Regions from separate parts of the Paenirhodobacter sp. CAU 1674 genome, predicted to be linked through region 3. Evidence: riboswitches for the same ligand, from Rfam matches in the RefSeq annotation. Region 3 holds a riboswitch; each other region holds the start of a gene.
The links. A riboswitch is a leader RNA that binds a small molecule or an ion and turns the genes downstream of it on or off. The one in region 3 is predicted to bind cobalamin.
Positions count from the first base shown of each region.

Region 1 (10,337 bases), on a different contig from region 3:
CCGTGGAACACAGCGTCGAGAAGATCGAGGAATAGCTGCGCGCATGCACCGCCTCCATGAAGGCGATGTTGGTCAACACCGCCTCCTCATGCGGCGTGATCGCATCGGCCATCAGCGCGGGCGCGCCGACCGTGTTCTGGATCGTGTCCAGAAGTGTCAGCCCGGTGAAAACCCGGATCGTCAGGCGCTGTTCATCCTCGGTCAGATGCGACCAGCTTTGGATGTCGTTTGACAGCGGCACCTTCTCGGGCAGCCAGAAATTCGAGGTCAGGCGGTTCCAGATTTCCAGGTCCTTGTCGTCCTGCATCCGGTTCCAGTTGACAGCGCGCGGCACGGCGCGGGGATGGGTCAGGTCTTTCATGGCGGGCCTCACAGCGAACAGGAAACGCAGCCCTGCACCTCGGTCCCCTCAAGGGCCATCTGGCGCAGGCGAATGTAGTAGATCGTCTTGATGCCCTTCTTCCAGGCGTAGATCTGGGCGCGATTGATGTCGCGCGTGCTGGCCGTGTCCTTGAAGAACAGCGTCAGCGACAGGCCCTGGTCGACATGCTGCGTGGCCGCGGCATAGGTGTCGATGATCGCCTCTGGCCCGATCTCATAGGCATCGCGGTAGAATTCCAGATTGTCGTTGCTCATATAGGGGGCCGGGTAATAGACGCGGCCGATCTTGCCCTCTTTCCTGATCTCGATCTTCGCGGTGATCGGATGGATCGACGAGGTGGCATTGTTGATATAGCTGATCGAGCCGGTGGGCGGCACCGCCTGCAGGTTGCGATTGTAAAGCCCGCCCGTCATCACCGCCTCGCGCAACGCTGCCCAATCGGCGCGCGTGGGCACGGTGATGCCGAAGCGCGCGAACAGCGCGCGCACGGTCTCGGTTTCCGGCAACCAGTCGCGGGTGGTGTATGTCTCGAAAAAACTGCCGTCGGCGTATTTCGAGGCCTCGAACCCCACGAAGCTGCGCCCCCGCTCGCGCGCCAGCGCATTCGAGGCGCGCAGGCAGTGGTAAAGCACGGTGGCGAAATAGATATTGGTGAAGTCGATGCCCTCGGCCGAACCGTAATGGATACGCTCGCGCGCCAGAAACCCGTGCAGGTTCATCTGCCCCAGCCCGATCGCATGGCTTTCGTCATTTCCCCGCCGGATCGACGGCACGGAATCGATCGCCGACATCTCGGAAACCGCATTGAGCGCGCGGATCGCGGTCTCGACCGTCGCGCCCAGATCGCCGCCATCCATCGCCCTGGCGATGTTGAGCGAACCGAGGTTGCACGAAATATCCGTTCCCAGATGGCGATAGCTCAGGTCATCGTTGAATTCGGACGCCTCGTTGACCTGCAGGATTTCCGAACACAGATTCGACATGGTGATCCGTCCTGCCACCGGGTTGGCACGGTTCACCGTATCCTCGAACATGATATAGGGATAACCGCTTTCGAACTGGATCTCGGCCAGCGTCTGGAAGAACCCGCGCGCGTTGATCTTCTTCTTGCGGATCTTGGGGTTGTCGACCATCTCGTGATAGCGCTCGGAGATCGAGATTTCCGAAAACGGCTTGCCATAGACCCGGGCGATATCATGGGGCGAGAACAGATACATGTCATCGTTTTTGCGGGCCAGTTCGAAGGTGATATCCGGGATCACCACGCCCAGGCTCAGCGTCTTGATGCGGATCTTTTCATCGGCGTTTTCGCGTTTGGTATCCAGAAAGCGCAGGATGTCGGGATGGTGCGCATTCAGATAGACCGCCCCTGCGCCTTGCCGCGCGCCCAGCTGGTTGGCGTAGGAAAAGCTGTCTTCCAGCAGTTTCATCACCGGGATCACGCCCGAGGACTGGTTCTCGATCCCCTTGATCGCCGCGCCATGTTCGCGAATGTTAGTCAGCATCAGCGCGACACCACCGCCGCGCTTGGACAGTTGCAGCGCCGAATTGATGCCCCGCCCGATCGATTCCATGTTGTCTTCCAGCCGCAGCAGGAAACATGAAATCAACTCGCCGCGCTGTGCCTTGCCCGCGTTCAGGAAGGTCGGCGTCGCCGGCTGGAACCGCCCGGCGATGATCTCGGCCATCAATGCCAGCGCCTGCGCCTCGTCGCCCCGCGCCAGCGTCAGCGCGACCATCACCACCCGATCCTCGAACCGTTCGAGATAGCGCTTCCCGTCGCGCGTCTTCAGCGTGTAGCTGGTGTAATACTTGAAGGCCCCTAGGAAGGTCGGAAAGCGGAATTTCGCCCCGAACGCCGCATCCCAGATCCGGGCAAGGAATGCCGGGCTGTATTGGGACAGAACCTGCGCTTCGTAATAGCCTTCCTCGACCAGATAACGCAGCTTTTCCTCCAGCGAATGGAAGAACACGGTGTTCTGGTTCACATGGCTCAGGAAATACTGCCGCGCGGCCATGCGGTCGGCCTCGAAGCGGATATGCCCCTGATCGTCGTAAAGGTTCAGCATCGCGTTCAGCGCGTGGTAATCCAGCCCCTGCCATTCGGCGGGCACCGCCGTCGCCGGGGCGGCATCGCTCAGATCGCGGTCGAGAATTGCGTCTTCCAAAACCTGTCCAGTCCTTCTGTGACCCGGGCGATGTCGGTGGGTGTTCCGGCCAGCTCGAAGCGGTAGAACACCGGCACCGCGCATTTGCGCGCGATGACATCCCCGGCGAGCGCGAAAAGCGCCCCGAAATTGCGATTGCCCGAGGCGATGACGCCGCGCAGATGGGCGCGTGTGTCCGGGTCGTTCAGGAACCGGATCACCTGGGGGTGGACCGCGCCGCGCCCCTGCCCGTCGGCATAGGTCGGCGTGATCAGAACGAAGGGCGCGCGGGGGGCGGGCATCGGCGCTGTGGGCGCGATCGGAATACGATCGGCCGTCAGCCCCAGCGTGCGCACGAAGCGCTCGGTGTTGCCCGAACGCGACGAGAAATAGACCAGCCCGCCCATAGCGGCCTCAGCTCAGCGCGCTGATCTTGTCCGGGCGGAACCCGGCCCAGTGGTCGTCACCCGCCATCACCACCGGAACCTGCCGGTAACCCAGTTCGGTCACCCGCGCCAGCGCCGCGGCATCCTCGGTCAGGTCGATCAGATCGAAGGCAAGCCCACGGGCGGCCAGCGCGCGGGTGGTGGCCGTGCATTGCACGCAAGCGGGTTTGGAATAGACGGTAATGCTCATCCGGGGTCTCCTGACCTGTGCTCATGGGCGAAAGGATCGGAGACGAGGCACGCCGCGGCACGACGGGCCACGGCAGATACGACATCCCCGGACCCTCCGTCCGGTTTCGTTTCTCATGTCCTGGCAGGTCTCCTGGCTCGCGGTTCGAACGCTCCGGCCCCCCTTCCCGACGCTGACGCGCCAGTGGATAACGGGCCTCAGCTCACCGCTCACAGTTGCGGGGGCAGCTCCGGTATCGCACCGGCTTCCCTTTTCACCCACGACGAGTCGCGGGCACCAAGACAACACGATATAGCAGGCGAATGTGCCGCCTTGTCAACATCTGGTTGGCGCATTCGGCAAACAAGCGGCGGGCATCGCCGCAGGCAGCGGCTGTCACCGCCCTGCGAACACTGCAGGGCTGCGTGGCGTGGGCCGTCAGGGTGCGGGTCACACGCCGCTCGACAGCCCCGCCATCAAGGTTGCCACCACCCCCGAGGTGACGGCGTCGCGGCTCAATTGGCCCGTAGGCTCGTACCAGCGCCCGATCCAGTTCAGCGCGCCGGTCAGGGTGAAGGTGACGATCCGCGCGTCGCCCGCGCGCAATGACCCGTCATCCATGCCCGCCTGCACCAGCCCGCGCATCACATCGTCGATATGGCGCTTGAGCTTGCGGAACTCCTTGCGGCTCGGTTCGGCCAAATCGGTATCGGCGGTGCGCGTCACGCATCGGCAGAAATCCTGCGTCATCGCAAAGGCATAGCCGGTCATCGCCGCCTCCAGCCGATCCCGCCCCAAGCGCTTGTCCTGCGGCAGGGCCGCGATCGCTTCCAGAATGATCTCCAGCCCCCGTTTGACGCAATCGAACAGGATCTCGTCCTTGTTCCGGGCGTAATGATAGATCGTGGGCTTGGTCACCCCCAGCCGGGCGGCCACATCGTCCAGCGAGGCCGCACGAAAGCCCTTCTCGTTGAAGGCGCTCACCGCCGCCGCCAGAACGGCCTCGCGCTTGACCTCGCGGTTGCGCCGGCGATCCCCCGGAACAGGCTCTGCCTGGTCGGGGCGCACGGCCTTGATCGGTGTCTTTGCCATTTTCCGTGTGCGCCTTCATTTCGCAAAAATTTCTGTTGAAACGTTTCTATACTCGTGAGTAAGTTTAGAGCAACAGAAACCCGAGACCGCCAGGGGGAGGAAACGAATGGCGCCGCGGGTCTGTGCATAAGGGAGCAGGGTTTTCCATTTTATATCATGTGGTTGCTGATTTAACGCCAACCACGAATCGGTTCGGTTGAACCTGGAAGACCCAACAAGGGAGGAAGGCCGTCATGGCGCAGAAATGCGAAATGGGGGGTGGGTTCAATCATGCCTGAGGCAAGGGGCGCCACCCTGGAAGTCGACAATGTCACGCTGGCCTTCGGCGGGCTGAAAGTGCTGCGCGGCGTGTCCTTTGCGGCACAGGCCGGGTCGGTCACCGCACTGATCGGACCGAACGGTGCGGGCAAGACATCCATGTTCAACTGCATCTCCGGGTTTTACCGCCCCTCTGCGGGCACCGTGCGTCTGGACGGGCAGGATATCAGCCGCGTCAAGGCCTCGTCGAGGGCCGCACTTGGCATGGCGCGCAGCTTTCAGAACATCGCCCTGTTCCGGGGCATGACCGTGCTCGACAATATCAAGCTCGGGCGGCATGCGCATCTGCGCACCAACCTGTTGCAGGGGCTGCTGCATCTGGGCCCGGCCGCGCGTGAAGAAGAGGCGCTGCGCGCCGAGATCGAGCGCAAGATCATCGACTTCCTGGAAATCGACCACATCCGCAACAAGCCGGTCGCGATGCTGTCCTACGGGTTGCAAAAACGCGTCGAACTGGCCCGCGCGCTGGCGATGCAGCCGCGCATCCTGCTCCTGGACGAGCCGGTGGCCGGGATGAACCGCGAAGAGACCGAAGACATGGCCCGTTTCATTCTGGACGTGAAGGACGAATGGGGCGTCACCATCCTGATGGTCGAACACGACATGGGGCTGGTGATGGATATTTCCGATCATGTCGCGGTGCTGAATTTCGGCGCCAAGATCGCCGAGGGCCGCCCCGAAGAGGTGCAAAACGACCCCCATGTCGCCGAAGCCTACCTGGGCAGCGGCGATCCGGCCGCGCTGATGCGCCGCCTGCACGCCGAGGAGAGTGCCGCATGAGCGACGATCTGCTGTTCTTTACCGAGGTCACGCTGGCGGGCCTGGGCTCTGGCGCGTTGCTGGCGCTGACCGCATTGTCCTTCGTGCTGATCTACAAGGCGACGCGGGTCATCAACTTGGCCGTGGGCGAAACGCTGATGCTGGGCGGCTATCTGTTCCTGGCTTTCGCGGCCGGAATGGGCCTGCCGGTCTGGGCTGCGCTGCCGCTGGCCATCGCGGGCGGCGGCGTTCTGGGCGCCATCGTCGAACGCGGGCTGATCCGGCCGATGCTGGGCAAAAGCCCGATTTCGGTCTTCATGGTCACGGTCGGGCTCGGCTCGGTCCTTGTCGGCCTGGTCGAGATGCTGTGGGGCACCGATCCGCGCACCCTGCCCGGCTTCATCGCCAATACCCCGGTGTTCATCGGCGAGGCCTATGTCTCGCGCAAGATCGTGGTCGCGTTCATCGCGGCGGCGCTGGTGATCGGCGTGTTTCTGGCACTGTTCCGGTTCTGGCGCGGGGGCGTTGCGCTGCGGGCCACCGCCTCGGATCAGGCTGCGGCCTATTCCTGCGGTATCAACGTGCCCGGCGTGTTCTCCATCGCCTGGATCATCGGCTGCGCCACCGCGGCGGGAACCGGCGTTCTGCTGGGCGCGATCGGAGGGATTTCGCCCTCGATGGGGATCTTCGGCCTGTCGGCACTGGTGGTGGTGATCGTGGGCGGGCTCGACTCGATCCTCGGCGCGCTGATCGGCGGGCTCGGGCTGGGGCTGATCCAGGCCTGGACCGGGTCTTACCTGGGCGGGGAATACCAGTCCGTCGTCACCTTCGGCCTGCTGATCGTGACCCTTGTCATCCGGCCCTACGGCCTGTTCGGAACCCATGAGATCGAGCGACTGTAATGATCATTGGAACTGCGAAAGAAACCTATCGCGCCGATGAGGCCCTGCTGACGACGCGCCCGCAACAGGTGTGGATGGCAGTCTTGCTGGCCGGGCTGGCGGTGCTGCCCTTCACCTTCAACGCCTACTGGACCTATCTGGCCTGTCTGGTGCTGATAAATGTAATCGCGGCGACCGGGCTGAACGTTCTGACCGGCTTCACCGGGCTTGTCAGCCTGGGGCATGCGGCCTTCATGGCGATCGGCGCCTATACGGTGGCCTGGCTCGAACGCGACATCGGCACGCCGCTCTTGCTCAACCTGTTGGCGGGCGGGTTGCTGGCGGCCGGGATCGGCGTGATCGTCGGCCTGCCGAGCCTGCGGGTCAAGGGGCTCTATCTGGCGATCGCCACGATTGCGGCCTCGTTCATCCTGCATTTCGTCTTCGTCGAATGGACCGCGGTCACCGGCGGCAGCGCGGGTATCAGCCTGCAACCGGGCACGGTCTTCGGGGTCGCGCTTGTGGACTATACCCAGCTTTACTGGCTGATCATGCCGATCTGCGTGCTGATGGTGACGGGGGCGGCCAACCTGTTTCGCAACCGCATCGGGCGCGCCTTCATCGCGATCCGCGACCGCGACATCTCGGCCGAGGTGCTGGGCATTCCGATCCTGCGCTACAAGCTGATGAGCTTTGCGCTGGCGTCGTTCTACGCCGGGGTCGCGGGGGGATTGTGGGCCTATTTCTTCCGCGTCGTCACGCCCGAAAGCTTCCCTCTGCTGACCTCGATCTTCCTTTTGGCGGCGGTGATCGTGGGCGGCATGGGCACGATCCTGGGCGGGGTGATCGGCGCGCTGTTCATGACGCTGGTGCCCGAACTGCTGCGCTTCGGCGTCGAATTGCTGGGCCCGGTCATCCCCAACGCCGGGCTGATCCTGTCGCCCGTGCGCACCATCGTCTTCGGCGCGCTGATCGTGGGCTTTCTGGTGTTCGAGCCGCAGGGCCTGACCGAGATCGTCCAACGCATCCGCCGCTTCTTCCGGCTCTGGCCATTCCGCACCTGAGCCATCCCCGCATTCCGGCCGCACCCGGCCGACAACGCATCCGTGTCGCATTCTGGGAGGAAAACGCATGACTACGGTTTCACGTCGAAATCTGCTGCAACTGATGGGCGCCACGGCGCTGTCTGCAGGCGTTCTGGGAGGAAGCGCCCTGCAGGTCCGCGCCGAGGCGGGCGAACTGGTCATCGGCGGTTCGCTGCCGCTGACCGGGGTCTTCGCCTTCGCCGGCATCGCCATCGAGCGCGGCATCCAGGACTACATCAAGATCGTCAACGACGCGGGCGGGATCGCCGGGCGTCGGGTGCGGCTGGCCTATGAGGATACCGGCTACAAGCCCGACACTTCGGTCGCGGTGTTCAACAAGCTGACCAGCCAGAACGATCTGAACCTCTATTACGGCGACTCGACCGCCTTCGCCAAGACCATCGCCCCCGAGTTGCAGCGCGGCGGCAAGATCCTGATGGGCGGCGCGTCCTTCGCCTCGGAACTCAACGACCCCGAGGCCTACCCGAACCTGTTCATGGCCGGCCCCGACTATTCCGAGATGATCTCGATCCTGATGGAATACATCGCCGCCGAGAAGCCCGGCGCCAAGGTGGTGCTGGTCAATTCCGACAGCGAGTTCGGCCGTGATCCGATTGAATCGTCGCGCAAGAAGGCCGCTGATCTGGGGCTGGAAATAACCGCCGAAATCATCACGCCGCCAACCGCCGTCGATGTGTCGACCGAGGTTCTGAAACTGCGCCGCGCGCGGCCCGACTTTGTGATCTTCCACGGCTACATTCTGGCCCCGCTGCCCGAATTCATGAGCCAGGCCAAGCAGATGGGCCTCGACACCAAATTCATGGGCACGTTCTGGAGCATGGACAGCTCGATCTGGGCGGATGTGGGCGAGACGGCCGACGGCTTCATGGGTGTGATGCCCTATCGCTATTACTACGACGACGAACCCGCGCCGATGCTCGACACGATCCGCCAGATGCGCCCCGAGTATCAGGCCACCGGCTATACCCAGGGCATGATCACCGCGATGGTCTTGCTGGAATCGGCCCGGCGGGTGATCGAGGCCGGGCAGGAAATGACCGCGCCCGCGCTGAAGGCCGCGATGAACACGATCACCGATTTCGACACCGGCGGGCTGATCGGCGTTCCGATCTCGATCCCCGGCAACTCGATCCCGGTCGGGCGGGTCTATCAATACAGCGCCGCCGAGCAGAAGATGCTGCCGGTGTCCGACTGGATCAAGGTCGGGGGCTGATCCATGGCGCAGGGCCAAGACGCATCCGACCCGATCCTTCAGGTCGAGAATATCGAAGTGATCTACAACAAGGCGGTGCAGGCCCTGCGCGGCCTGTCCCTGTCGGTCCCGAAAGGCAAGGTGGTGACGTTGCTCGGCTCCAACGGGGCGGGCAAATCCACCACGCTCAAGGCGATCTCGGGGCTTCTGGGGCTTGAGGACGGCGCCCTGAGCGCCGGGCGTATCCTGTTCGACGGACAGGATATTTCCCGGATGCGCCCGCACGATCTGGTGCGGGCGGGGCTGTTTCACATCATGGAGGGGCGGCGCATCTTCGAGGATCTGACGGTCGAGGAAAACCTGACCGCCGCCACCTTTGCGCTGTCGGGGCGCGGCGTCGCGCGCACGCCCTTCGATCTGGTCTATGACTATTTCCCCCGGCTGCACGAACGCCGCCACCAGCGCGCGGGCTACATGTCGGGGGGCGAACAGCAGATGCTGGCCATCGGCCGCGCGCTGATCGCCCAGCCCAAGCTGATCCTGCTCGACGAGCCTTCGCTCGGGCTGTCGCCACTGCTGGTGGAAGAGATCTTCACCATCATCGGGCGGATCAACCGCCAGACCGGCGTGTCGATGCTGCTGGTCGAACAGAACGCCAATGTCGCCATGGCCATCGCGCATTACGGCTACATCATGGAAACCGGGAAGATCCAGCTCGACGGGCCGACCGAAAAGCTGATGCACGACCAGGACGTGCGCGAATTCTACCTCGGCCATGGTGGCCACGGCGGCGAAAAATCCTATCGCAACATCAAGCATTACAAGCGCCGCAAGCGCTGGCTGTCCTGAGAGAGACCGCAATGACGCCAAATACCCTGCCCGAACTGACCCTGCCGCAAATGCTGGCGCAGAATGCCGAACGTCTGGGGGCGCGCACGGCGATCCGGCAAAAGGATTACGGGATCTGGAACCCGACCAGCTGGCGCAGCTATTTCGAACGCTCGGCCGATCTGGCGCACGGGCTGCGTGCGCTCGGGGTCGGGCGTGGCGGCCATGTCGCGGTGCTGTCGGAAAACCGCATCGAATGGGTGCTGGCGCAGATGGGCGCGGGCCTGTGCGGCGCGGTCACCGTCGGCGTCTATGCAACCTCGCCCGCCAATGAGGTTGGCTATGTGCTGGAACATTCCGGCGCCGAGGTGGTGATCTGCGAGGATCAGGAGCAGGTCGACAAGGTCATCGAGGTGCGCGACAGCCTGCCCGCGCTGCACCGCATCGTGGTGATCGAACCCAAGGGGATGCGCAGCTATCCCGCCGATCTGGTCATCTCGTTCGCGCAGCTTGAATCCGACGGTGCGGCCGATCGGGCCCGCGCGCCGGGTCTGGTGCCCGAGACACTGGCACAGCAGCGGCTCGATGACATCGCGCTGATGATCTACACCTCGGGGTCGACGGGCAAACCAAAGGGCGCGATGCTGTCCTATCGCAACCTGCGCGCGCAGGCCTTCGCGGTGCAGCAGACCTTGGGGCTGAGCGCGCGCGACACCCATCTGTCCTATCTGCCGTTGTGCCATGTGGCCGAACAGATGCTGACCACGATGACCCCCATCTATGCGGGCTCCAGGGTGGATTTCGGCGAAAGCCTGCGCACCGTGCATGAAGACCTGCGCGAGGTCGCCCCCACCACCTTTCTGGGCGTCCCGCGGATCTGGGAGAAGATGCACTCTTCGATCCATATCGGCGTGCTGGAGGCGGGCGGGCTGCGCAAGGCGATCTACGAACGCGCGCTGCGCGCCTGCGAGGGCTTTGCCAACGTGCCCCCTGCCCGCCGCAGCCTGCGCCAGAAGG
Region 1 covers NZ_JARHUH010000011.1:53,104-63,440, reverse strand. Annotated here, with positions in the region: gene nrdF (class 1b ribonucleoside-diphosphate reductase subunit beta) at 1-361, opposite strand, end outside; gene nrdE (class 1b ribonucleoside-diphosphate reductase subunit alpha) at 370-2,523, opposite strand; gene nrdI (class Ib ribonucleoside-diphosphate reductase assembly flavoprotein NrdI) at 2,520-2,936, opposite strand; gene nrdH (glutaredoxin-like protein NrdH) at 2,944-3,165, opposite strand; cobalamin riboswitch at 3,270-3,461, opposite strand; gene P2G62_RS15280 (TetR/AcrR family transcriptional regulator) at 3,595-4,236, opposite strand; gene P2G62_RS15275 (ABC transporter ATP-binding protein) at 4,507-5,334, shown strand; gene P2G62_RS15270 (branched-chain amino acid ABC transporter permease) at 5,331-6,215, shown strand; gene P2G62_RS15265 (branched-chain amino acid ABC transporter permease) at 6,215-7,258, shown strand; gene P2G62_RS15260 (ABC transporter substrate-binding protein) at 7,326-8,513, shown strand; gene P2G62_RS15255 (ABC transporter ATP-binding protein) at 8,517-9,341, shown strand; gene P2G62_RS15250 (AMP-binding protein) at 9,353-10,337, shown strand, end outside.
Region 1: it holds a riboswitch for cobalamin, as region 3 does, so the genes downstream of both, nrdH (glutaredoxin-like protein NrdH) here and P2G62_RS10485 (DUF1636 domain-containing protein) in region 3, are expected to answer to the same signal.

Region 2 (10,337 bases), on a different contig from region 3:
GCATCGACGATGCCCGCGCGGGCAAAGCCTTCGGCCGTGGCCGGGCCGATGCCGGAAATGGTGGTGATCGGAAGGGGCTCGGTCTGGGTCATCTGCGGATCGCTCTGGCAATGCGCTAGTGTCCCGCGCAATGCAGGCCCATGCAAGCCCGGGCGCGATGCAGGGCTAAGGTCCGGCGGCCATGAGGGCCGGGGCAGAGGGCGGGGCCGTTTCACACAGCCCGCGCCACGGGTCCGGGCTCAGATCGACGCCCAGTCGGTGAACCCGGTCTGTTGCGGTGCGGGGGCGGTTTGTCCCTGTTGCTGCGGTTTGGCCGGAGCGGAGGGCGTGCCCTGTTGTTGCGTGGTCTGCATGGTTTGCCTCAATGATTGTCGCCTTGCCCCTTTATGAGGCACCCTGAAAATGGCGAAATCGCGGCGGAGCTACGCCTTGTTTGTTAACCGGTCAAGCGAAGATGAAGCCGGGCACGCGGCCTCGCGCGGATGTTACAGGGCCGCGCGCGGTTCGGTCTCGTCCTTGGCTGCGGGACGGGGCCCGCCGCAGACCGAAATCGCAGGTGTTCCGGGCAGTCGCAGCAGGTGTTCCAGCGCGGCGTTATCCGCGACCATATCGGCCAAAGTCCGCCGATCCATCGAGGCGTAGAAGGCCTCCAGCGCCTCCAGCAGGGCTTCGCGGAACAGGCAGGCCTCGTAAAGCGGGCAGGTGTTCGAATCGAGGTCGAAACATTCCGCGAAGGGCAGGGTCGCCTCGAAGGCGCGCAGCACCTCGCCCACGCCGATCTGGTCCATCGGACGCGCAAGCCGCAATCCGCCGGACCGGCCGCGCTGCGTTTCGATGAAACCGCGCTGTGCCAAGGTGTTGACGACCTGTGCCAGATGGTTTTCCGAAGCGTTGCAGGCCTCGGCGATCTCGTGTTTGCGCACGATCCGTTCGGGGTTGACTGCGCAGAACATCAGCGCGCGCATGGCAAGGTTGGTGCGGGTGGTCAATCTCATGGCGGTTCCTTTGGTTGGCCCTGCATAGGAGATTTCGCCTTGGGACGATTTGACCCAGATCAGATATGCAAAATGCATCAATTAAGCCGCGCATCGCGCAGGCCGATCGGTTATAGATACATGCGTAATGTTGAATATCATGGCCGGCCTCACCCCCCGACCCGTCAGCCAAGGAGACCTCGATGAGCGCGCCTTCCCCTGCCGCCGCCGCACCCGATGCGCCGCATAGCCGGCTTGAACATTTCCCGATCACCTTCTTTGCCACCACGATGGGGCTGGGCGGCTTCACGCTGGCGTTGCGCGCGGCGGCCGGGCCGCTGGGGATCGGGCCCTTGCCCTATCAGATCGCCTTTGTGGTGACGGCGGCGGTCTTCGTGCTGCTGCTGGGGGTCTATGCGATCAAGGCCACGCAGCATTGGCGCGCGGTCTCGGCGGAATGGCACCACCCGATCCGGCTTGCTTTCTTTCCGACGGTGGCGATCTCGCTCTTGCTGCTGGCGATCATCGCGATGAGTGTGTCGAAACCGCTGGCGCTGGCGCTGTGGGGCACGGGCACCGCGCTGCAGGCCGTGATGACGATCTCGGTCATCACCAGCTGGATCGGCACCCGCAGCTTTCAGCACGGCCATCTGAACCCGGCCTGGTTCATTCCGGCGGTGGGCAATGTGATCGTGCCGGTGGCGGGCGCACAGCTGGGATTTGTCGAGCTGTCGTGGCTGTTCTTCTCGGCGGGGATGATCTTCTGGATGGTGCTGCTGACGCTGGTCTTCAACCGGCTGGTGTTCCACGATCCGCTGCCCGGGCGGTTGCAGCCGACGCTGGTAATCATGGTGGCGCCGCCCGCGGTGGCCTTCATCGCCTGGGTGCGCCTGACGATGACCGAAGGTGCCACGGTCGATCCGTTCGGCCATATCCTGCTGTCGCTGGCCTATGTGTTCGGTGCGCTGGTGGCGGTGCAGATCCCGCGCATCCTGCGGCTGCCCTTCGCGATGTCGTTCTGGGCCCTCAGCTTCCCGCTGGCCGCGCTGACCATTGCCACCTTCCTGTATTCGGAACTGGCGCATTCGGCCTTCCATCTGCGCTTTGCCACCGCCTTGCTGGTGACGCTGAGCGTGCTGATCGCGGGGCTGATCGGGCGCACGATCCTGGGCATCCTGCGCCACGAGATCTGCGTGCCCGAATAAGGGCTGCGCCGTAACACGATGAAAGCCCCGGCATGTCCGGGGCTTTCTGCTGTCCGGGGCGGAGGCCGGTGCGCGCCCGGGTTTTCCCCGCCCATGAAAAAGGGCGCGGAGTTTCCCCCGCGCCCTGATCGAAGCGAGCTTCGGTCCGTCTTACATCGGCGCCGGTTTCGGCGTCGTCGCAGTGCTGACCGGGAAGGTCGGGTGCACGACCCGCGGCTGTTCGCCCGTCAGCGTGCCGAGGAAGGCGACGATGTCGTCGATCGTGGCCTCGTCCAGCTGTTCGCCCAGTTGCGATTCCGCCATGATGTCCACCGCAACCTTCAGATCCCAGACCTTGCCCGAGTGGAAATAAGGCGCGGTGACGGCGATGTTGCGCAGGGGCGCCGCGCGGAAGACATACTCGTCATCTGCGGTTTCGGTCACGGCAAAGCGCCCGCGGTCGCCTTCGGGCAGAATGTCGGCGCCGGGCTTTTCGATCAGGCCGAAGGGATAATAGCCGTTCCCGCCGAAGTTGATGCCATTGTGGCACGAGGAACAGCCCTTATCCATGAAGGCGACCAGACCGCGTTTTTCCTGCTCGTTCATGGCGCCGTCCTGCCCCATCAGGAACTGGTCGAATTTCGAGTTCGGCGTGACCAGCGTCGCCTCGAACGCCTCGATCGCCAGCGCGAAATTGTCGAAGGTGACGGGGTCGGCTTCGCCCGGGAAAGAGGCCTTGAACGCATCGACATAGCCGGGCATCGAATTCAGCGTCGCCACCACCTGATCGGGGGTGTTGTTCATTTCGACGCCGGCCTGAACCGGGCCTTTCGCCTGCGCAGCAAGGTCGGGCGCCCGGCCATCCCAGAACTGGGCGATGTTGAACACGGCGTTCAGCATCGTGGGGGCGTTGCGCGGCCCTTTCTGCCAGCCGTGGCCGACCGAGGTTTCCAGCCCGTCAACACCGCCCAGACCGACGTTGTGGCACGACTGGCACGAGAACAGGCCCGATTTCGACATCCGCGGATCGAAGAACAGCATGGTGCCCAGATCGACCTTTTCGCGGGTGATGCTGTTGCCGCTGGCAAGCTGCGGCGCCTGCATCGGAATGACTTCGAACAGGCCCTTGGCCTCTTCGCGCAGCGCGGCATCGTCCGCGAGCGCCGGTGCGGCCAGCACCGTCGTGGCGGCAAGCGCGAAAGCGAGATTACGTTTCATAGCTAGATTCCTCCGTAGCTCCGAAAGCTGGAATCTTTCTAAACTCACGGGTCCGTGATCAATTTGATCTGGATCAAGAATAATTCTAATTCGAACTGCGACATGCGGTCCCACCCCGCGTCCCGCCCGCCCGGGGCCGGCCGGTGCTTGACCTTTGCTGGCCGAGGGTTCAGCAAGGGCAAAAAGGGGGGCAAATGGCACTCGAAGACGCGAAACATCAGATCGACATGGCCTTCACGCGCGAAGATCCGCGGGGGCTGGCCTTTGAAAATGCGTTTGGCGGGGCCACCAGTTTCCTGCGCCGCCGCTATACCAAGGATCTGACGGGTGTCGATCTGGCGGTGACCGGCGTGCCCTTCGATCAGGCGGTGACACATCGTCCGGGTGCGCGCTTCGGGCCGCGCGCGATCCGCGAGGCCTCGGCGCTGCAGGCCTTCGATGCGCCCTATGGCTGGGGCTACGATCCGCTGAGCGAAATGACCGTGGTCGATTATGGCGATCTGGCCTTCGATTATGCCCATACGCCCAGCTTCCCGGGCCGCGTGCAGGCCCATATCGCGGGAATTCTGGCGGCGGGTGCGGGCAGCATCACGCTGGGCGGCGATCATTTCATCACCCTGCCGATCCTGCGCGCCTATGCGGAAAAATTCGGTCCCGTCGCGCTGATCCAGTTCGACGCGCATTCCGATACCTGGGCCGATGACGACATGGATCGGATCGACCACGGCACCTTCCTGTACAAGGCGATCAAGACCGGCGTCGTCGATCCGGCGGCGACGGTTTCGGTCGGTATCCGCACCGACAACCCCGACACGCTGGGGGTCGGGATCGTCGACGCGCCCTTCGTGCATCAGCAGGGGGTAGAGGCCACCATCGCGCGGATCAGGCAGGTGGTGGGGGATCGGCCCTGCTATATCACCTTCGATATCGACTGCCTCGATCCGGCCTTCGCGCCGGGCACCGGCACGCCGGTCTGGGGCGGTCTGGCCAGCTGGCAGGCGGCGGCGATCCTGCGCGGGCTGGCGGGGATTACCCTGCTGGGCGGCGATGTGGTCGAGGTCTCGCCCCCCTATGACACCACCGGTGCCACCGCGATTGCGGGCGCCCATGTCGCGATGGAACTGATCGCGCTTTACGGCTGGACCCGGCGCCGCGGGGCCCCGGCATGATCCGCATCGGCCTGATCGCCCTGGTTCTGCTGGTGGCGGGCTTCGCGGCCTGGGTCCGGCTGGCGCCGCTGCCCGCCGACCGCTGGCACAAGATGGCCGCCACCAAGACCGAGGGCGACTGGCCCGACACCGGCGGCTTCGAGGCGGTGCGCCAGATCCCCGATCCGCAGGCGCGTCTGGCGGAACTGGGCCGGATCGTCGCGGCCAGCCCGCGCACGGTCTTGCTGGAGGGCAGCGTCGAAGAGGGGCTGATGACCTTTGTCACCCGCTCGGCCGTCTGGGGCTTTCCCGACATCACCAACCTGTGGATCGAGGGTGACCGGGTCCATATCCGCGGTCATCTGGTCTTTGGCCGGTCCGATCTGGGGGTGAACCGCGACCGGATTCTGGGCTGGCTGGGCCGCGCGGGGCTTTGAACGGCGGACGGGCGGGGCCGGTGTTGCGCGCAAACCACTTGCGCAGGATCTGACAGGGGCCGCCTTGCGGGGGCTTGGGCGGCTTCCTATCTGTGCGACATATCCCCACAGGAGCGATCATGCGCACGGCCATTCACTATTTCCGTTGGGCTTTCGGTTTTACCGCAGTGGGGCTGGTTCTGGCCTTCTGGCTGGGCTGGGGCTATTCGGGCAACTTCACCGGCGCGCTGTCGTTCTTTCTGATCGCGGGCGTTCTGGCGGTGCTGGAAATCAGCCTGTCCTTCGACAATGCCATCGTGAATGCCAACAAGCTCAAGGATATGACGCCCGAGTGGCAGCAACGCTTCCTGACCTGGGGCATCGTGATCGCGGTCTTCGGCATGCGCATCCTGTTTCCGCTGCTGATCGTGGTGATCGCCGCGGGCATCGGCCCGATCGAGGCGCTGGTTCTGGCCGCCACGAAACCTGCCGAATATGCGCGCATCATCGGTTCGGCCCATGTCTCGATCGCGGCTTTCGGCGGCGCCTTCCTGATGATGGTGGCGCTGACCTATTTTATCGACGAGGGCAAGGAGGTCGACTGGATCGCCGCCCTCGAACGCCGCCTGCGCGCCTGCGCCTCGATCCGCGGGCTGGAGATCGGTTTCGTGCTGGGCGTGGTGATGTTGTTCACCTGGGTTTTGCCGCCGGGCACCGAGGGCAGCTTCCTGTTTGCCGCCGTCGCGGGGCTCTTGACCTTTCTGGCGGTCGAGGTGCTGGGCCAGGTGCTCGACCGGGCCTCGATGACGACCGAGGCCGCCAAGGGGGGCCTGGGCGCGTTTCTTTACCTTGAAGTGCTGGACGCCTCGTTCAGCTTCGACGGGGTCATCGGCGCCTTCGCGCTGACCCAGAACCTGTTCCTGATCGCAATCGGTCTGGGCATCGGGGCGATGTATGTGCGGTCGATGACGATCATGCTGGTCGAACGCAACACCCTGGCCGAGCTGCGCTATCTGGAACATGGTGCGTTCTGGTCGATCCTGATCCTGAGCGGCATCATGTTCGCCCAGACCCTGATGCACATTCCCGAGGTCATCACCGGCCTTCTGGGGGCAGGCTTCATCGGGTTGGCGCTGCTGTCCTCGGTGCGGTTCAACCGGGCCTGCGCGCATTCTGCGCCCAAGGCCACGGATCTGCCCGAAACGCCCAATAATTCTTGACATATATGCCGTGCGGCGCCAAGAGGGCCGCACTTCGGTTCCGGCCCCAAAAGCCGGATGAAAAGGGAAATCGGTGCGGGCCTCGGCCCAATGCCGGTGCTGCCCCCGCAACTGTAAGCGGTGAGCATGGGCCACGGCCACTGGGGATACCCCGGGAAGGCGGCCCGATGTCACGACCCGCAAGCCAGGAGACCTGCCGAGGCGATCACTGATTTCCACCACACGGGGGGTGTGGGGAGGCGGTTCTTCCCGCTGAAAGGTGACAGCCACCGTCGGCGGAAAGGCATCTTTCCAAAGGCAGATCGACATCGGGGCCGTATCGGTCCGCCGCAGGATACAAGACAGATGATCCGCTCTCGCATGCTTTTGCTTTCGCTTCTTTCCAGCACCGCGCTGGCCGCCCCGGTCCTGGCCCAGGACGTTCTCGCACTGGACGAGATCGTGGTTTCGGGCGGGCTCTTGCCGGTTTCGCAATCGGCCTATGGCCGCGCCTATTCGATCCTGACCGCCGAGCAGATCGCCACGCGCGGCCTGACCACCGTGCAGCAGGCGATCCGTGCCCTGCCGGGCGTCGCGGTCGAGGGGTCGGACCCCTACAACACCCAGGTGCGCATCCGTGGCGGCGAGGGCAATCACGTTCTGGTCCTGATCGACGGGGTCGAGGCGACGATGGGCGAGAATGGCGAATACTATTTCTCGGGGCTGGAACTGGCCGATGTCGAGCGCATCGAGGTGCTGCGTGGCCCGCAATCGGTGATCTACGGCTCGAACGCGGCGACCGGGGTGATCGCGATCTACACCAAACGCGCGCAGACTGCCGGCACCAGCTATCAGACCGGGGTCGAATATGGCACGGCGGGCAGCTATGCGGGCGATTTCGCGGTGCGCACGCGGGGTGAAAAGGGCGAGTTGGCCTTTTCGCTGCAGCACCGCGACGAAGCCGGGTTCGACCAGTCGGGCGATGGCGGGGATCGCGACGGATCGCGCCGCACCACGGCCAATCTGACCGGCCGCTGGCAGCTGAGCGATACCTTCTCGACCGGGTTCACGCTGCGCCATTCCGATCAGGATTTCGATTTCGACGCCGACAACTGGGCGGCGACCGATGCCGACAGCTATATCGTGGACAGCGGCGATTACGGCAAGCGGCGCGAGACGCTGGCCTCGGTCTGGCTGCAGGCCGATACGCTGGGCGGACAGTTGCAGCAGCGCCTGACGCTGAGCGGCAATGATTTCGATACCAAACGCTATGACGCGACCGGCAGCCTGACCTCGATGGCGCTGTCGCAGCGCGAAACGGTGGCCTACCGGCTGGCCTATGCGCTGGACGGGGCGGCGGTCGATCAGTCGCGCCAACGCGTGACCCTGCTGGCCGAGCATGACAGCGAGGTTTTCCGCCGCGAAACCGGCGGCACGCGCTATGCCCGCAACGCCAATGGGCTGGCGCTGGAATATCAGGGCAGCTACGACAACGGGCTGGATGTGCAGGCCGGCGTGCGGCAGGATTTCAACGCCCAGTTCCAGAACGCGACGACCTGGAACCTGGCGGCGTCCTATCCGCTCGGCACCGCGCGGCTGCACGGCTCGCTCGGCAAGGCCGTGGTCAACCCGACGATGTATGAGCAATTCGGCTATACCCCCGGTTTCTATACCGGCAACCCCGATCTGAAACCCGAGGAATCGCTGGGCTTCGACATCGGCGTCGAGCTGCCCTTCGCGGGGGGGCGCGGCACGGTCGATGTGACGCTGTTTGCCGAAAATCTGGAAAACGAAATCGTCTACAGCCCGAGCTATACCACCGCGCTGAACAGCGACGGCCTGTCGCAGCGCCGGGGCGTCGAAGTGTCGGGCAACTGGCAGGCGACTGACCGGCTGGGATTTGGCTTCAGCTACACCTACACCAAGTCGAGCGATGCCGATGGCGCGCCCGAAGTGCGCCGCCCGCGGCACCAGCTGGGGCTGGATGCGACCTGGGCATTCGCGCAGGGGCAGGGCTCGGTCACGCTGGGGATGCGGCATGTGGCCGATACCTGGGACACCCAGTATTGGGGCAGCTATGCCACCGAAAAGCTTGAGGATTACACGGTCGTGAACCTGTCGGGCAAATATGCGCTGACGCCGAAGGTCGATCTGGTGGGCCGGATCGAGAACCTGACCGACTCCGAGTATTCCGAGGTCTGGGGCTATGCCACCGCGGGCCGCACCGCCTATGTCGGGTTGCGTGGCACGTTCTGAGCGCAGGGGCAGGGCGCTGCGCGGCGCCCTGCTGGTTCTGGCCGCTTTTGCGGCCTCTTTCGCACGGGCCGAGCCGCCGCCCGCCCGGGTGGTGTCGATGAACCTGTGCACCGATCAGCTGGCGCTGTTGCTGGCCGATCCGGGGCAGATCGTCTCGCTCAGCCATTTCGCCTCTGACCCGCAGATGTCGGTGCTGGCGGCGCAGGCCGCGGCCTATCCCGCCAACCATGGCCGGGCCGAGGAAATCGCCGTTCTGCGGCCCGATCTGGTGCTGGCCGACATCTGGTCGGCGCCGGGCACCATCTCGATGTTGCGCCGCCTTGGCATCCGGGTCGAGCAATTGCCGCCGGGCACCTCGCTGCCCGAAATCCGCGCCCGGATCACGGCGATGGGCGCGCTGCTGGGCCAAGAGGCGCGCGCAGAGGCGATGCTGGCGCGGTTCGATGCCGATCTGGCCGCGATCATGCGTCCCGCGCCGGGGCTGCGCGGCGCGGTCTACGGGATCGGCGGTTACGGTTACGGGCCCAACACGCTGGAAGGGCAGATCCTTGCGCTGGCCGGGTTCGAGAATGTGGTGGGCGGGCCCGGGCAGGACTGGGGCGGGCCGCTGCCGCTGGAGCGGCTGGTGATGGCCGCGCCGGATCTGGTGGTGTCGGGCGGCGACAGCTATGGCCACGGCCCCAGCCGCGCGGGCGAGATCCTGCGCCATCCCGCGCTAGCGGCCCTGCCGCGCGCCCGCAACCTGCGCGACGCCCGCTGGAGTTGCGGCCAGCCGGCGATGCTGGGGGCGGTGGCCGATCTGGCCGCCATCGGGCGCGAACTTGAAAAAGAGAAGGCATCGCAATGAGGTATCGCACGTTGTTGATGCTGCTTTTGGCGCTGGTCGCGGGGCTGTTTCTGCTGTCCCTGCTGATCGGACCTGCGGGTATCGGCTGGGCCGAGGGGCTGCGCGCGCTGGTTTCGGGCGAGGGCGCTGCGGGGCTGGTGATGCGGGAATTGCGGTTGCCGCGGGCCATTCTGGGGGTGGGCGTGGGGGCGGCGCTTGGCCTTGCCGGGGCGGCGATGCAGGGCTTCCTGCGCAATCCGCTGGCCGAGCCGGGGCTGATCGGCACCTCGTCGGGCGCGGCGCTTGGTGCGGTGATCTCGATCCAGACCGGGGCCTATGCCGCCTTTGCGCTGGCGCTGCCCTTCGCGGCGCTTGCGGGGGCGGGGGCGGCGGTCGGGCTGATCCTGCTGCTGGCGGGCCGGTCGGGGCGGGCGCTGACGCTGATCCTTGCGGGGATTGCGGTGTCCGCACTGGCGGGCGCCTTGACCGCACTGGTGCTGAACCTGGCGCCCAGCCCCTATGCCGCCGCCGAAATCGTGTTCTGGATGATGGGATCGCTGGCCGATCGCGCGATGAGCCATGTCTGGCTGGCCGCGCCCTTTCTGCTGATCGGCGGGGCGGTGCTGCTGTCCACCGGCCGCGGGCTGGATGCGCTGAGCCTGGGCGAGGATGCCGCGGCCTCGCTTGGGGTGTCGCTGCGGGCGTTGCGGCTGCGGGTGATCTTCGGCTCGGCGCTGCTGGTCGGCGCGGCCACGGCGGTGGCGGGCGCCGTGGGCTTCGTGGGGCTGGTCGTGCCGCATCTGCTGCGCGCGCGGGTAGGCGCGCGGCCTTCGGCGCTGCTGGGGGCGTCGGCGCTTGGCGGGGCGGCGATGCTGCTGTGCGCCGACATCGCGACCCGGCTGATCGCGCCAGAGCGTGATCTGAAGCTCGGGGTGCTGACCGCGCTGGTCGGCGCCCCCTTCTTCCTGCAGATGATCCGCCGTCTGGGGAGGGAAGAATGAGCCTGCTGAGCCTTGCCGGCATCACCGTTCTGCGCGGCAGTTGCCCGGTTGTCGATGATGTGAGCTTCGCCGTGCAACCCGGCGAATTCATTGGTCTTCTGGGGCCGAATGGGGC
Region 2 covers NZ_JARHUH010000001.1:23,404-33,740, reverse strand. Annotated here, with positions in the region: gene P2G62_RS00150 (TfoX/Sxy family DNA transformation protein) at 1-92, opposite strand, end outside; gene P2G62_RS00145 (Rrf2 family transcriptional regulator) at 486-995, opposite strand; gene P2G62_RS00140 (SLAC1 anion channel family protein) at 1,178-2,179, shown strand; gene P2G62_RS00135 (cytochrome-c peroxidase) at 2,330-3,376, opposite strand; gene speB (agmatinase) at 3,571-4,545, shown strand; gene P2G62_RS00125 (DUF1499 domain-containing protein) at 4,542-4,961, shown strand; gene P2G62_RS00120 (DUF475 domain-containing protein) at 5,081-6,160, shown strand; cobalamin riboswitch at 6,179-6,376, shown strand; gene P2G62_RS00115 (TonB-dependent receptor) at 6,506-8,395, shown strand; gene P2G62_RS00110 (ABC transporter substrate-binding protein) at 8,382-9,242, shown strand; gene P2G62_RS00105 (iron ABC transporter permease) at 9,239-10,222, shown strand; gene P2G62_RS00100 (ABC transporter ATP-binding protein) at 10,219-10,337, shown strand, end outside.
Region 2: it holds a riboswitch for cobalamin, as region 3 does, so the genes downstream of both, P2G62_RS00115 (TonB-dependent receptor) here and P2G62_RS10485 (DUF1636 domain-containing protein) in region 3, are expected to answer to the same signal.

Region 3 (10,337 bases):
CATGGATCATCCGCACCACGACGATCTCTTCCTCGGGGGTGAAACGTGCCAGATCTGCCTCGGCCCGGATCGTGCGGAAGGATTGCAGATAGATCTGCGCGCCATCCTTTTCATAGTCGTAAGGCATCAGCGGAACTCCGGCAGGTTGGGGATTTCGGAAAGCGGCACGGCACGGCGCAGCGGCACGCCCTGTGCCGTATCGGCGGCGATCAGGTCGAAGCCATCTGGCGTGGCGACCAGCGTCAGATCGGCGGGCGCGGGATGCGCGCAGCCCTTGGCGCAGCCCGAAACATGCAGCACCGCACCCCCAGGTAGATGCGGCGCCAACTGCCGCGCCAGATCGCGGGTCGGTTGCAGCGCCTGCAGGCAGCCGGGCGCGCCGGTGCAGGCATAGACCCGCAGCAAGGGCGTGTTGGAGGTAATCAGCCCGGGCAGATCGGGCATCACCTGGGCGCCTTCGATCAGAACCATCCGCCAGGGCGTGATCCGCAGCGACCCGAAGCTGGCCAGAACGGCCAGCAGTTCGGCGCGCATCTGCCCAAACTCCAAGCCCACCAGCGCGCCATGATCGGTCAGGCCGGGGAAGGGCGGCGGCAGCGCCGGGGCAGGGGCGTGGGTTCCGGTCAATCCCCCGTCGGGCCGCACCCCGCGCGCGATCAGCCGGGCCATCCGGCCCCGCCCGTCCTGCACGCCGCCCGCAGCGACGAACCACTGCGCCAGCGCGATCAGCGCCGATATGGCGGTGTCTTCGCTCACCTGCGCGCCCAGATCGGCCCCTTCGGCGCGCAGGATCAACTGCCCGTCCGCGGCCCGCTCCAGCCGGATGTCGGCGGGGGTGTCGTTCAGAACCCGCTGCGCCGCGCAATCCAGCGCAAACCCGAATTTCCCTGGCAAATCGGGCAGCTCACCCAGCCTGCGCATCAGCTCTGCCGCAAGGCGCAGGGTCGGCGCATCCGCAAAGGGGGTGATCAGAATATTCCGCCGGGTCTCGGCGCGGACATCGGCGTCAATCAGGCCAAGCGCCGTCAGATCGGCGATCAGCGCGGGGTGCGTTTGGGCCGTGACGCCGCGCAATTGCACATTCGCGCGGCCCGACAGGTCGATCCGCCCGTTGCCATGGCGTTGCGCTGCCGTCGCGATGCCCGCCGCCTGTTCGGGCGTCAGCCGCCCCAGCGGCGGGCGCACCCGCACCACCAACCCGTCGCCCGACTGCATCGGCCGCAGCGCGCCGGGGCACCATCCCTGCACGGTAAAGCTCATTCCTCGCCCCCCAATGCCACGCTGGCGTTGCGCAGGCTTTGCCACAGCCCGGCCGCGCGCAGCCTGTGAAACAGATCCTGCATCGCCGCCAATGCCGCGGGATTTTCCGCTTTCAGAAAGGCATAGACTTCGGGGCGTTCCAGCGTTGCGGCGTGATACAGATCGAACAGATGCGCGGGCACGACCCCGGCCAGATGTGCGAAAGCCGCCATATGATCGAGCGTCGCTGCAATCTCGGCCGCCCCGCGAAACCCGTGGCGGCGCATGCCGTCGGCCCAGTCCGGGTTTGCCGCACGCGCCCGCACGACACGGGCGATTTCCTCGGTCACACTGCGGGCGCGGGGACGGTCGGGCCGGGTCGCGTCCAGATGGTAAAGGGCAGGGGCGGCATGGCCCAGACGGGCCATCGCGGCGGCGAATCCGGCCTCATGCGCGGCATAGTCGGCGGCCAGCAGCAGGTCGGATTCGGGCAGATCCTGCGCATGCACGAAACTGTCGGCGCGCGACAGCCGATCTTCCAGCGCATCCCGCTGCGCGCGCGCGACACCATCCGCCCCGATCGCCCAGCTGGAAGCCGCGATCCAGGCCTCGCCCGCCGCCGCACGCGCCTGAGGCGTGAAATCGTCCATCGCGGCACCCATGCCCAGGCCATATTGTCCGGGCTGCGGCCCGAACACGCGCGGGGCGGCCTGACGGTAGGGGTTGTCTTCGGGGCTTTCATCGCGCGCCGCCAGCGCCGCGGCGCCGGTTTCAAACAGTTGCGCAAGGCCTGGAAAAACGTCTCTGAACAGGCCCGAAACGCGCAGCGTCACGTCAATCCGGGGTCGGCCCAGCAGTGCCAGCGGTACCACCTCGACCCCGGTCACGCGGCCCGATCCGGCATCCCATACGGGCGCCAGACCGGCCAGATGCAGCGCCATCGCGAATTCTTCGCCTGCGGTGCGCATCGTGGCAGACCCCCACAGATCGACGACCAGACCGCGCGGCCAGTCGCCATGATCCTGCAAATGCCGCCGCAGCAGCTCTTCGGCCAGCTTGACCCCCTGCGCATGGGCCGCACGGCTGGGCAGCGCGCGCGGATCGACCGAAAACAGGTTGCGCCCGGTGGGCAGCACATCGCTGCGCCCCCGCGCGGGTGATCCCGACGGCCCGGGCGCCACCCGCCGCCCGTCCAGCGCCGCCAGCAGCCCCGCGCGTTCGGCATCGCCACAGGCGCCGCGCCCGAACACATGCAGCCCGTCGCCGAACTGGCTTTCCTTGATATCGCAGACGAAACGGTCGATCCGGGTGATCGCCTCGGCAGCCGAGGCATCGGCGGGAAGACCCAGATCGGCCTCGACCCCCAGAGCGCGGGCCTCGTCGCGGATATCGCCGATCAGACGCGTGCGCCGCGCGGGGTCGAGCCCGTCGGCGGTGGAATATTCATCCAGCAACCGCTCCAGACAGGTCATCCTTTCGGGAACCGCCGCCGCAATCATCGGTGGCGGCAGATGGCCCAGCGTGACCGCGCCGATCCGGCGCTTGGCCTGCGCCGCCTCGCCCGGATCGTTGACGATGAAAGGGTAGATCACCGGCAGATCGCCGATCAGCGCCTCGGGCCAGCACTGCGCGGACAGCGCCACCGCCTTGCCGGGCAGCCATTCGAGCGTGCCATGCGCGCCCATGTGGATCAGCGCATCGCAGCCCTGTGCGCGCAGCCACAGGTAAAACGCGACATAGCCGTGGCAGGGCGTGCGGCCCAGATCGTGATAATCGGAATCGCGGGCGGCCCTGTCCCCGCGTTCGGGTTGCAGCGCGATCAGGGCCTTGCCCCGCCACACGGCGCGAAACCGGAACCCACCATCGCCAAAGCCGGGGTCGTTTTCAGGGGGCCCCCAGACCGTGGCCAGATCCTTTTGCAGCGCTGCCGGCAGGGTGCTCAGCGCGCTCAGATACTCCGAAACAGGCCAGAACAGAGACTGTTCCTGCAAGTCCCGAGTCAGATCGCCCTGTGCCGGAATGTCATAGCCCGCCGCGCCCAAATCGCCCAGCAGCGCCGCGCCCGATTCCAGCGCATCGAGCCCCACCGCATGCGCCATCTGCCAGTCGCGCCCGGGGTAGGTGGACAGCACCAGTGCCATACGCCGGGCCTGCGCCGGGGTCTGGCGCAGGCGATGCCAGCGCAGGACACGGCGCACCACTGCCGCCACGCGACCCGGGTCGGCACGGTGTGAAAACCGGGAATATTGCAGATCGGGGTCGCGACGCTCCGGCGCCTTGAAAGAGACTATTCCAGCGAAAAGACGGCCATCCACCTCGGGCAAGACCACATGCATCGCCAGATCGGCGGGTGAAAGCCCGCGCTCGGCCTCGGCCCAGTCGCGTTTGCGTGCGGTGGACAGCGCGACCTGAAACACCGGGCAGTCGGTGGCGTCAAATGGGGTCGTGCCATCATCGGCCTGTGACGAAAAGGCGGTGGCATTGATGACCGCCGCCGGGGGGCGGGCGCGCAAATGCGGCGCCAGCCAGTCGGTAAAACCCGGCGCCTTCAGCGACGGCGCAAACACCCCGCAGGCCGACAGCCCCGTTTCGCGCAGCGCGCGGATCAGTGCATCCACCGGGTCGGTATCGGCTGCCGTCAGATAAGAGCGATAGAAGGCAACCAGAACCAGCGGCCCGGCGGGGGGCGTGTCGGTCACGCCTGTCTCGGGGTCGTAAAACCCCATTGTCGGCACGGCTGTGTCGCCGGTGCCGTCCGGGCCGGGCAGATTCGCCGCGCGCGCCAGAATGGCCAGCGCCTGCTGCGCGGCCATCGCGCCCCCGGCATCGCACAGCTGCGAAAGCTGGCGCAAGACGGGGACAGGCAGGGTCGACACCTCGTCCAGCCGCGCATCGGGCCGCCCGTCGGCAGGCAGCACCGCCAGCGCAATCCCGCGCCGGCGCGCCAGATCCTGCACCGAAGCCAGCCCGTAGGGCCAATACCCCTCGCCGCCGATCAGCCGCACCAGAACGGCCTTCGCGCCTGCCAGCGTCTGTTCGACATAGGTATCGACGGACACCGGATGGCGCAGCGCCACCAGATTGGCCAGACGCAGCGTCGGCAGCGCCCCCGCAGCCTGCCGCCACCCCGCCGCGAAAGCCCCAAGGTCGCTGTCGGAAAACGACAACACCACCAGATCCGCAGGCGTCTGCCCTAGATCCGTCGGCGTTTCGGTTTCTTCCAGGCCGTGGCTTTCGCGGAAGGTGACGTGCATCAGGCCCCCAGAACCGCGCGGATCGCGGCCTCGTCCACATCGTGATGTTCGGCGATCACCACCAGCGCCGAGCGGCGCGGATCGGCGCCCCAGGGACGGTCGAACTGATGCCGGACACGTTCGCCCACCGCCTGGATCAGCAGGCGCATCGGCTTGCCCGCTACCGCCACATGGCCCTTCACCCGCAAGATCCGCTGTTCGCGTGCCAGACGCTGGATCGCGGCGATCAACGCCTCGGGGTCGCTGACCTCGGGCAGGTCGATCACTACCGTGTCAAAATCGTCATGTTCGTGATCGGCGGCGCCATCGTGGTGCGAGGGGCGCGCGGCCAGATCGTCCTCGGCTGCGGCCCCCAGACCCAGCACGACCTTCGGGTCGATCACCCCTTCGGTCAGCGGCAGGATCGGCAGCTGGCGCGGCGCTTCGGCCTCGATCACCGCACGGGCCGCGGCCAGCCCGGCCTCGCCCGCCAGATCGGCCTTGGACAGAAGCACGATATCGGCGCAGGCGATCTGATCTTCGAACACCTCGGACAGCGGCGTTTCATGGTCGATGCTGTCATCGGCGGCGCGCTGGGCATCCACTGCGGCCACATCGGGCGCAAACCGACCCGCCGCCACGGCCTCGGCATCGGCCAGTGCGATCACCCCGTCGACGGTGATCTTCGAGCGGATCGCAGGCCAGTCGAACGCCTTCAGCAAAGGTTTGGGCAGTGCCAGCCCCGAGGTTTCGATCAGGATATGGTCGGGGCGTTCGGGCCGCGCCATCAGCGCCTCGATCGTCGGGATGAAATCGTCGGCCACCGTGCAGCAGATGCAGCCGTTGGCCAGTTCGACGATGTTATCCACAGGGCAGTTTTCATCGGCACAGCTGCGCAGGATGTCGCCATCGACCCCGACCGAGCCGAATTCGTTGACCAGAACGGCCAGCCGTTTGCCCTGCGGATTGGCCATCAAGTGGCGGATCAGCGTGGTCTTTCCGGCGCCCAGAAAGCCGGTGATTACAGTCACGGGGATTTTGGTCAGATCGGTCATGTCTCACTCCTGCGGGGGGATGCGGGCAAGGCTTTGCTTGCGGAAAATTTCGGGGCGTTCGCGCCAGGGAACCAGCCCGTCTTCGGTGGCGGCATAGGCGGCGGCCCCTTGCAGGATCGCGGCCGCATCGTCGGCACCGAGGCGTCCGTAGACATAGCTCCACTTGCCCGGCCCGCTCAGCGCGACGGCACATCCCTGCGAACAGGCCGACAGGCATTCGACCGGCACGATGCGCACACCTTCGGGCAGCGGTTCGGCGGACAGGGCGGCAAACAGGCGCGCGCCGGGCAGGGCCGCGCCGTCTTCGGTGATCTCGCCTGCCTTGCAGGTCGTGCAGATGTGCAGCGTTGCCGTCATGGCCCCTCCGTGCGTTGGCATCGGGGGCGAGGGCCAGAGGATGTGCGAAGCGATCGGCCGGCACATGCCATCCGGTCGCGGAACACCCCGTCCGCCCGTGAAACTCAGCGCTGGCAGGTCTCCCGGCTTGCGGATTCAGGGTTTCCCCAACGGTCCCCCCTCCTTCCCGGCCATGAGGGCCAGTGGCTTGGGGCGACCTTTCCGGTCACGGTCGCGGGGGCGGCAGCGCTTCGGGTTCAGGCACCTTTCGGTCGCAAACCCTGTCGCATTCCCTCTTCGCCTGTCATAGGACAGGAACCAACGCGCCCCCACCTGAGGCAGGCGCACCCCCTTTGTCAAGACAAGGACCGCCGCAATGCCGACCGATACCGACACCAGCAGCGCAACCGACGCCCGCCACGCCAGCAAGATGGCCAAGAAAAAAGCCGCGCGCGACAAGATCATGGCAACGAAATCGGGCGAAAAAGGCCTGATCATCGTGCACACCGGGCCGGGCAAGGGAAAATCCTCGTCGGGGTTTGGAATGATCCTGCGCTGCATCGCGCATGGCATGCCCTGCGCGGTGGTGCAGTTCATCAAGGGCGCCTGGGACACCGGCGAGCGGCGCCTGCTGACCGAGAATTTCGGCGATCTGTGCCAGTTTCACGCGATGGGCGAGGGCTTCACTTGGGAAACCCAGGACCGCGAGCGCGACATCGCCGCCGCCCGTGCCGGTTGGGAAAAGGCCAAGGAGCTGATCCGCGATCCGTCGATCCGCATGGTTCTGCTGGATGAAATCAACATCGCGCTGCGCTATGACTATCTCGACCTTGCCGAGGTTCTGGAATTCCTTGCCACCGAAAAGCCGCCGTTGACCCATGTCGTGCTGACCGGGCGCAATGCCGCCGAAGGGCTGATCGAGGCCGCCGATCTGGTGACCGAGATGACGCTGGTCAAGCATCCGTTCCGGTCCGGGATCAAGGGCCAGCCGGGGGTCGAATTTTAAACGCGCCGGGGGCCAGCCCCCGGGCCCCCGGGATATTTCGGCCAAGATGAAAGCAAGGAAAAATTAAGGATGCTGTGCCACTCTTGCCCTGCGGTACAGGGAGGGATCCCGATGACCGCCCAAGGTGAAAGCGCCATGTCTCCCCCGTCCAGGCGGCCCGAGGCATGGCGCCGACCGATGCGAACTCTGCGGGCTATGGCTTTCATCTTGGTGTCAAATATCCCCGCCGGAGGCTCCCGAACGCGCCATCCGCGCAACGCCGGGGGGGTGTGATGACGGCACTGATGATTCAGGGTGCCGGGTCGAACGTCGGCAAGTCGATGTTGGTGGCGGGGCTGTGCCGGGCGGCGCGGCGGCGCGGCCTGTCGGTGGCGCCGTTCAAGCCGCAGAACATGTCGAACAACGCGGCGGTGACGGCAGATGGGGGCGAAATCGGGCGCGCGCAGGCCTTGCAGGCGTTGGCCTGCGGGCTTGATCCGCACACAGATATGAACCCGATCCTGCTGAAACCCGAATCCGAAACCGGTGCCCAGGTGATCGTGCAGGGCCGGCGGCTGACCAATGTTCGGGCGCTGGATTATGCGCGGATCAAGCCCACGCTGATGGGTCATGTGCTGGACAGTTTCCAGCGGTTGCGTGCCGCGCATGATCTGGTCATCGTCGAAGGCGCGGGCAGTCCGGCCGAGGTCAATCTGCGCGCAAATGACATTGCCAACATGGGCTTTGCCCGGGCGGCGGGTGTGCCCGTCGTTCTGGCGGGTGATATCGACCGCGGCGGGGTGATCGCGCAGATCGTCGGCACGCAGGCGGTGCTGGGCCCAGGCGATGCGACGATGATCGCGGGGTTCCTGATCAACAAGTTTCGCGGCGATCCGCGGTTGTTTGCCGATGGCTACGATCTGATCGCGGCGCGCACCGGCTGGCGTGGCTTCGGTGTCGTGCCGTGGTTTGCGCAGGCGCATCGGCTGCCGGCCGAGGATGCGCTGGATCTGGCTTCGGGCCCTGCGACGGGGGGGATCAAGATTGCCTGCCTGACGCTATCACGCATCGCGAATTTCGACGATCTCGACCCGCTGAAGGCCGAGCCGGGCGTCGATCTGGTGATGGTGCAGCCGGGCCAGCCGATCCCGGGCGATGCGCGGCTGGTGATCGTGCCAGGCTCGAAATCCACGCGCGGTGATCTGGAATTTTTGCGGGCGCAGGGCTGGGACATCGACCTGATGGCGCATTACCGGCGCGGCGGGCATGTGCTGGGGATTTGCGGCGGCTATCAGATGTTGGGGTCACGGATCGCAGATCCGCAGGGAATTGAAGGATCGGCGGGCGAGACCCGGGGGCTGGGCCTGCTGGATCTGGTTACCGAAATGACCCCTGACAAATGTCTGACCCGCACCCGCGCGGTGCATGCCGCCAGCGGGTTGGAGGTCGAGGGCTATGAAATTCACATCGGTCGAACCGAGGGCGCCGACCGCAGCCGTCCCTTCGCCTTTGTGGAGGGTGCGCCCGAAGGTGCGATTTCGGCCTGTGGGCGGGTGACGGGCAGCTATCTGCACGGGCTGTTCACCTCGGATGCGTTTCGCGCGGCCTATCTGGCGGGGCTGGGGATTACGGCCTCGGGCGACAGCCATGCGCAGGGGGTGGAAGATACGCTCGAGGCGCTGGCCGATCACCTGGAGGCGCATTTGGATGTGCCGGGTCTATTGGCGCTGGCCCGTTAGCGCGGTCTCCAGCCTTGCCCATTCGGCCGGGCTGCCGGGCAGGCCCAGCCTGATCCAGCGGTCGGAATAGGGGAAGATCCGGCTCCAGATCCGATGGCGGGCCAGGGCATTTTGTGCTGTCGCGGCATCGGGTGTGGCGTAGGTTCGAAACAGCTCGCAGCCGCCGACCAGATGCCAGCCCCCCTGCGTGGCCAGACGGTCGATCCGCGCCATCTCATCCCGCAACCGGGCCACCGTCGCCTGCTGCCAACCCGTGTCCGCCAGCGCCCGTTGCCCGATCTCGATCGCGGCGCCGCTGACGGGCCAGGGCCCGGCCATATCCTGCAGGGCCGCAACGGTTGGGTCATCGGCAAAGGCAAAGCCGAGCCGCAGCCCGGCCAGACCGTAGAACTTGCCAAAGGATCGCAGCACGATCAGCCGCGCGCCCGCATGGGCGGCGACCGACAGTTCGGGCTGCGCATCGCCGAAGCTTTCATCGACCACCAGCCGCCCGACCTGTGTTGACAGTGCAAGCAGGGCTGCGGCCGGGGTGATGCGGCCATCGGGGTTGTTCGGGTTCACCACGACCGCCAGATCCGCGCCTGTCAGATCGGTCAGCGTGGCGACCTCGGTCACCGCCCATCCGGCGGCGCGCAGGGCGGCGGCATGTTCGTTATAGGTCGGGCCCAGCACCCGCGCCTGCCCCGGCGGGCCAAGCCGGGGGATCATCTGGATCGCGCCCTGCGCCCCGGACAGGGCCAGCCCCGGCGCGTCGGTCGCGAAAGCGTGGCGCGCGGCACGCATCAGCGCGGCCTTGGCGGCCATCGTGGGCAGCATGGTCCAGACCTCGGGCGGCAGATCGCCCACCGGATAGGGTACGCGGTTGATGCCGGTCGACAGGTCGATCCAGTCCGCGCCGCCGAAATGCGCCTTCGCCCAATCGATATTTCCGCCGTGATCGCGCATCAGATCCCCAGTATCGCCAGCGCCCCGATCAGCGCGGTCAGAGCCAACATCGCACGGCGGTAAAGCGCAAGCCCCCGGTGCAGATCGGCGGGCGTCGGATCGGGGCAGGCGGCGTTGACGAAGGGTTCGTCGGCAATCCGGTCGGCATAGATTCGCGGCCCCGAAACCCGCACGCCAAGCGCGCCGGCCATCGCCGCCTCGGGCCAGCCCGCATTGGGCGAGCGGTGGTGGCGGGCATCGCGCGCCATTGCGGTCAGCGCGGCCCCCGGGCGGCGCGAGACCAGCGCAAAGACCAGCCCGGTCAGTCGCGCGGGCACAAGGTTCACCAGATCGTCGATCCGGGCCGAGGCCCAGCCGAAGGCCTCGTGCCGCGGGGTGCGGTGGCCGATCATCGAATCAAGCGTGTTGACCGCCTTATAGGCCGCGATCCCGGGCAGCCCCGCGACCACGCCCCAGAACAGCGGCGCGACGATCCCGTCGGAGCTGTTCTCGGCCAGGCTTTCCAATGCGGCGCGGGTCACCCCGGGCGCGTCGAGCTGCGACGGATCGCGCCCCACGATCATCGACACGGCATGGCGCGCGGCTGGCAGATCGCCCGCCACCAGCGGTTGCGCCACCGCCGCCACATGGTCATGCATCGAGCGCAGCGCGACCAGCGGCCAGGCCAGAATGCCGCCGATCACCATGCCCGGCCAGCCATCGGGCAGCAGGATCTGCACGCCAAGGGCCAGCGCCGCGCTCAGACCGATCACCACCAGCGCCGCAGCAATCCCGCGGGCGCGCCGGGCGGTTCCTGCGCGGTTCC
Region 3 covers NZ_JARHUH010000006.1:181,717-192,053, reverse strand. Annotated here, with positions in the region: gene P2G62_RS10505 (precorrin-8X methylmutase) at 1-127, opposite strand, end outside; gene cobG (precorrin-3B synthase) at 127-1,260, opposite strand; gene cobN (cobaltochelatase subunit CobN) at 1,257-4,493, opposite strand; gene cobW (cobalamin biosynthesis protein CobW) at 4,493-5,527, opposite strand; gene P2G62_RS10485 (DUF1636 domain-containing protein) at 5,531-5,884, opposite strand; cobalamin riboswitch at 5,979-6,201, opposite strand; gene cobO (cob(I)yrinic acid a,c-diamide adenosyltransferase) at 6,240-6,869, shown strand; gene P2G62_RS10475 (cobyric acid synthase) at 7,142-8,587, shown strand; gene cobD (threonine-phosphate decarboxylase CobD) at 8,567-9,532, opposite strand; gene cbiB (adenosylcobinamide-phosphate synthase CbiB) at 9,532-10,337, opposite strand, start outside.